Regions from separate parts of the Nonomuraea sp. NPDC050733 genome, predicted to be linked through region 1. Evidence: predicted binding sites of a transcription regulator. Region 1 holds the regulator's gene; the other holds the start of a gene.
The links. Region 1 encodes LexA, which represses DNA repair genes until DNA is damaged. Its sites were predicted from a motif close to TCGAACANNTGTTCGA; they were not measured.
Positions count from the first base shown of each region.

Region 2: recA (recombinase RecA) is a predicted target of LexA. The motif match lies at 1,971-1,986, and genes of this name have one in related genera.

Region 1 is NZ_JBFAHO010000005.1:371,011-374,214, forward strand. It holds gene lexA (transcriptional repressor LexA) at 1,648-2,355, shown strand; gene AB0H64_RS13460 (MFS transporter) at 2,443-3,204, opposite strand, start outside.
Region 2 is NZ_JBFAHO010000033.1:21,074-24,277, reverse strand. It holds gene recA (recombinase RecA) at 744-1,853, opposite strand; gene AB0H64_RS34380 (VOC family protein) at 2,091-2,450, opposite strand; gene AB0H64_RS34375 (hypothetical protein) at 2,607-2,879, shown strand; gene AB0H64_RS34370 (DUF3046 domain-containing protein) at 2,890-3,084, opposite strand.

The sequences.
Region 1 (3,204 bases):
TTCCGCACGGCCCTTCGCTCACGCGCCCTCTCCGGCCTCTCACGAGCCCCTCTTGCGAGCCGAGCCTCTGATCCGACCCCCGGGCCGAGCCCCGCCTCTCGACTCTCACCGAACCCTCGCCCTTGATCGCCCGTTCGCCTCTGACCGGCCCCTCGTCTCTGATCGGCCCCCCGCCCCTGAGCACTGCCTCTCCCCTGAGCGAACTTTGCGCTCTGAGCCGACCTTCCCCCCTGTGCGCCCGCCGCCCCTTGGGAGACTCCTCGCCTCCGGGCAGACCTCGCGCCCGGGGCAGCCTCTCGTCCCTGGCCGAGTCCTCGCCCCTGACCCGCTACGGGCTCCCCGCTGCGGCCCCCCTGAACGACGGAGCCGATCCGAGCCACCGGCACAGACCCACCGCCCCGGCCACCAGCCTCAGCTCCTCTCCCCCCAACGTACGAAGCGGCAGCGTCTCCGCTTGTAACGCCGCCCGCCCCAACGCGACCGGTCCCCGCACCGCCCGCCCCAGCACCCTTGGTCCCGACGCGACCCGTCCCAGGGCCATCCATCCCAGCGCCGCCGGGCACGATCGAGAGCCGCCCGCGCCCCGGGGGCGAACCGCACCCCGGCGCCTGTCCGCCTTCGGCGACATTCGCGCCTGCCGCGGGGGAGCCGCCACCCCCGACTCGTCGGTCTTCCGGTACGCCGGCTTCTCCCCCGCGCCGGCCCTCACACGGCTCCCCGGGGAGGTCAAGGCCCTCGGCGTCCGTTCTGGGTGGCGGGACGAGCCACAGTTGCGGTCTTCCTCTCGCGGCGGAGGCGCGACCGGCCCCGCGGGCCGGCGTCGCGTCGGTGCCCGGCGACACACCACCACTGCGCGAGACGTCCTCCCGCATCTGAACCCCACCCCTCGAAGTGCCACCTGCGGTCCACCCGGCCGCGAACCGGACCCGGTCGCCGGGTCCGGCCCTACCATCCAGTACGCCCAGAACGCGCGAAGCGCTCAGCCAGACCCGCCGTCACGACGGGCCGGCGCTCCCGTCTCCATGCACCGCAGCCGTCTGCTCCGGGATTACGGCCGCTCCGCCGGCTCTCTGCACCGCCACCGTCTGCTCCGGAAGCGCGGTCCCGGCCCAGGGGTGACGACGGACGCCTTGTGACGACCGGACGGCGTGCCGCGCCGGCTCCGGCCGTCCCGCCTGCATGTTCCGCTCGGCCACTCTGGTCACCTCACCACCACCTCCGCCCTGCCCGGATGGTGAATTGTGGCGTAAACCGAGGCGTCTGCGAATACTGAACGCTTTGTCCTCCCCCACGGTCCGCCCGCTCCCGACACCGTCGTTCTTGATCGCCTTTGTCCGGCCCCCGGCGACCCGCGGTCGCCCGACGTCGTCGCTGGTCATGTCCGTGACCGCGGTGGCGCGCACGATTGACCTCCCACGCCGTCCAGGGTCCGAGAAAAAGACCCAATAAAGATCAGCAAATCGAACACGGTGTCGATCGAACTCCCGTACGATGTTGTACACCACGTCACTGATAATTTCGAGGACGACTCGAACAATTGTTTGAAGATGATCTTCAACAGCGATACGGTCGCTGTGTGCGACATGGAGACCACGGACCGGGAGGGCCGGCCGGAGCGGCAGGCCACCCGGCGACGAGGAGGAGAGCATGAGCGAGCGAGATGACGCAAACGGGGTCACAGACCTCGCGGTGCGCCGGCGCGACTCCCTGGGCCTGACGCCCAGGCAGCGCAAGATTCTCGAAGTGATTCGCGATTCGGTGCAACAGCGCGGATATCCGCCGTCCATGCGTGAGATCGGCGAGGCCGTCCAGCTGACGAGCACGTCGAGCGTGTCGCACCAGTTGACGGCGTTGCAGCGTAAGGGCTATCTGAGGCGCGACCCGCACCGGCCGCGCGCCCTCGAAGTCCGCCTGCCGGGTGAGCCGGCACTGTGGGTCGACCCCGACGCCTCCTCCGAGGAGCCCACGGTGAGCCGGCCCACGGCCGCCTATGTGCCGCTGGTCGGCCGGATCGCCGCCGGTGGGCCGATCCTCGCCGAGGAGAGCGTCGAAGACGTCTTCGCGCTGCCCAAGCAACTCGTCGGCGAGGGCACCCTGTTCCTCCTTCAGGTCGCCGGTGACTCCATGATCGAAGCCGCCATCGCCGACGGTGACTGGGTGGTCGTGCGCCAGCAGCCCGTCGCCGAGAGCGGCGACATCGTGGCCGCCATGATCGACGGCGAGGCCACGGTCAAGACCTTCAAGCGCAAGGACGGCCACGTCTGGCTGGTCCCTCACAACCCCAACTACGACCCGATCCCCGGCGACGAGGCCAGCGTCCTGGGCAAGGTCGTGGCGGTCCTCCGCCGCCTCTGACCCACCCCGCCGCCGACGGCTCCCCGGGAACACCCTGGGGAGCCGCGACCGGCTCCAGCAGGCGCTGTGCGCTCGCGCCACCGGGTGTCAGCGGGGCGTAGCCGACACGGACGTACGTGGTTGCGCCCCCGGCAGGGCGGCGAAACGTCGGGTCGAGATGGCGACGAGGAGTCCGAGTGCGGCGTAGGCCGCGCCGAGCAGGCTGGCGGCCGGCCATCCCGCGGCGCTGTAGGCCCAGGTGGTGGTGATCGCGCCGAGCGCGGAGCCGAGGGAGTAGAAGGCCATGTAGGCGCCGATGACGCCACTGCTCTGGTCGGGGCGGGCGGCGGTGAGCAGGTGCTGGCTGCTGACGTGAACGGCTTGCACGGCGAAGTCCAGGACGATGACGCCGACGATCAACAGCCACAGGGATGATCCCGCCTGGCCGATCAGCGGCCACGAGGCTGTGAGCAGGGCAAGTGACCAGCCGGTGACCGAGGGCGCCAGACCTCGGTCGGCCCATCGGCCGGCCCGGGCCGCGCCCAGCGCCCCGGTGAGACCGGCGAGTCCGAACAATCCGATGTCGGTGGTGCCGAGGCGCCATGGCGCGTCGCCGAGCGGGAGCGCGAGCCCGCTCCACAGCGTGCCGAAAGAGGCGAACAGGAAGAACGCGACCAGTCCCCGGCTGAGGAAGAGCCGGTCGCCGACGACCAGACGACCGACCGATGACAGCAACTGCCCGTACCGGGCGCGGGGCCGGCGGAGGTCGGCCTTGAGGGTGAATCGGGCGGCGAGCGCGAGCACCGCGCAGAGCCCGGCGATGACGAGGTAGACCATGCGCCAGTCGGCCAGCTCGCCCAGCGTGCCCGC
Region 2 (3,204 bases), on a different contig from region 1:
GACCAGCTGCCAGAAGGCGGCTCGGCCACGAACGGAAGAGCGGTGTCGGCGGATTGCCCGGCGGTCGCAGGTGTCTCGGTATCCCGGAATGGCGTGGTCGCTCCGGCAGCCCAGAACGGGTGGATGTGGTCCGATGACTGTGTCGGCCAGGCAGGGGTGTCATCCTCCATGCCATCCGGGTGGACGGCTTCCGTTGCCTCATGGAGGGATGGGGGCTGGATGTTCTGGTCGTTGAGCTCCTGGAGGTGGGCTTGCTGGTCCGGCGGGGAAAGGTCGGGCTCCGGGGTGGTGGAGGTGGCGCGTTGTCTGCGCTGTTCGTGCCATTCGGTCAGTGAGGGCCAGCCGTCCACCGACGGCGAGACGTCCCCTCCTTGACCGCGAGCGCCACCCTGCTCCTGGCTCCTCGAAGGGCCCGAAGCGTCGTCCGACGAGAATCCGCGCCTCCGACGACCGTTCGCCGCGTCCTGGCCCTGGCCGGAAGCCGCATCCGAACGACGGCCGGAAGCCGCGTCCGTACGACGGCCGGATCGGGAAGTGCCGGACCGGGAAGTCGAGGACGAACCGGACCTGGAAGTGGAACCGGAACCTGATGTGGAGGCGGAGCCGGACTCGCCCCGTCTGCTCGTACGGCCGGCGGATGAAGGAGAGACGTCTGGCCAGGCGCCCCAGTCGCGATCGTGGGGCGCCGGGTCCTTGCCGCTCATGCCGAGGCCGATGGCCGGTGTTCACTCATGGGTGGCCGATCAGACGTCACCGGGCTTCGGCGCGGCGGCGGCCTTCGAGCCGCGGCCCGTGGGAGCAGCCGCGGTGGCCGGGGCCGGCGGGGCGGGCGGAGCGGTTTCGGCCGGGGCGTCGACGCGCGGACCCACGCCCAGCTTGTCCTTGATCTTCTTCTCGATCTCGTTGGCCATGTCGGGGTGGTTCTTCAGGAAGTTGCGGGCGTTCTCCTTGCCCTGGCCGAGCTGGTCGCCCTCGTACGTGTACCAGGCGCCGGACTTGCGGACGAAGCCGTGCTCGACACCCATGTCGATCAGGCCACCCTCGCGGGAGATGCCCACGCCGTAGAGGATGTCGAAGTCGGCGACCCGGAAGGGCGGGGCCATCTTGTTCTTGACGACCTTGACGCGGGTGCGGTTTCCGACCGCCTCCGTGCCGTCCTTGAGGGTTTCGATGCGGCGGATGTCCATGCGGACCGAGGCGTAGAACTTGAGCGCCTTACCACCGGTCGTGGTCTCGGGCGAGCCGAACATGACGCCGATCTTCTCGCGAAGCTGGTTGATGAAGATCGCGGTGGTGCCGGTGCTGTTGAGGGCGCCGGCGACCTTGCGCAGCGCCTGCGACATGAGGCGGGCCTGGAGACCGACGTGGCTGTCGCCCATCTCGCCCTCGATCTCGGCCTTGGGCACCAGCGCGGCCACCGAGTCGATGACGATGATGTCGACGGCGCCGGACCGGATCAGCATGTCGGCGATCTCCAGCGCCTGCTCACCGGTGTCGGGCTGGGAGACGAGCAGCGCGTCGGTGTCGACGCCGAGCTTCTTGGCGTACTCGGGGTCGAGGGCGTGCTCGGCGTCGATGAACGCCGCGATGCCGCCAGCCCGCTGCGCGTTGGCCACCGCGTGCAGGGCGACCGTGGTCTTACCGGAGGACTCCGGTCCGTAGATCTCGACGATCCGGCCGCGCGGCAGGCCGCCGATGCCCAGCGCCACGTCGAGAGAGATGGAGCCGGTGGGGATCACCTCGATGGGAGCCCTGGCGTCATCGCCGAGGCGCATGACGGAGCCCTTGCCGAACTGCCGCTCGATCTGGGCGAGGGCGGTCTCGAGGGCCTTCTCGCGGTCGTTGATAGCCATGGGAGCTCCCCCTGAAGGGTTGTGGTCCGATTCAGTCGAGTGAAAGCTACGGCCTGCCACCGACATTTTTCTGTGGGTCGTCGGGGAGGGCGGAGTCCCCGGCGTCTCTCATGGTAGCCGAACGGCTGTTCGATCACACCGGTAACACGCGGCCCGCGCGATGCGAGGGGCCGATGGCCTTCGGCGGGAGATCTTGGGCGCCTGCCGTCGAAGTGGGAGCGATCGAGGAACGGCGAATCACGCGGTGGCGGCTCGATCGCAGACGAAGCAGAACTCGTTGCCCTCGGGGTCGGCCATGACCTGGAAGGCCCCTTGATCGTCAATGACCGTCTCGCCGATCCGCGTGGCGCCCAGCCTCAGCGCGCGGGTGATGGCCGGTTCGATCGCGTCGACTTCGATGTCCAGGTGCAGCCGGTTCTTCACGGCCTTGTCCTCGGCGACCGGCTGGAACGCCAGCCGTACGCCACCGGGCGGTTCGACATGGGACCAGCCACGGGCGCGATTCACCGGGTCGCCGCCGACGAGGGCGGCCCAGAAGCGCACCAAGCTCTGCGGGTCCCGGCAATCCACCACGATCTGGCTCAGGCGCACGTGCATGACGGCCAGAGTAGCGATCGGCAAGAAGGCCTGATGAGCGGTGACGTGCCGCGACGCTACGTCCGGATCGATCGTATATGCGATGGTTTGCGGCGTTCGTGTTGCCAGCCGTCATGGGGTGGGGAGACTCAAGGGCAGAGGGTTGGAGGCGGCGACGTGGCGAACACGTACACCGGGGAACGGCGCGCCCATCTGGAGGCTCTCGCCGAGCTGCTGCCCGAGCAGGGGCTGGTGAGCCGCATGATTGGCGGCGACGACCCGATGCTCTGGGTCTGGCATCCGGACACCGGGCGGCAGACGATCATCTTCGCCACCCCCTCGCGCGGGGGATGGATCTTCCTGTGGGCTCCCGGCGGTCAGGGACGCGTGGAGGAGCTGGCGCGCACGGCCGGCGCGCTGAGGCGGACGCTCGACGCGTCCCCCCGGTGACGTTTCGAGGTCACCGGAGTGACGACGCCACGTTCTCCACCTGGCAGACCGCTCGCCAGACGCTCTTCGCGCTCTCGCCCTCGGCCAGCGCCTGCGTGACCGTGCGGCCGCCCAGGGGCGCCAGCACGTAGTCGCGGGCCCACGAGTCGGCGTAGGTGTCGCCGAAGTGGGCGCGCATCCGTCTCCAGAACTCGGTCAACCGCATCACTCAAGTATGGGACCACCGGCGGCATGGGTAGGACACCCGCATGGCCAAGACTCACAAGTCCTCACCCCCGAAGACCGCCAAGATCAAGGCGAACCGCGCCAGGCGCCGCGTGTTACG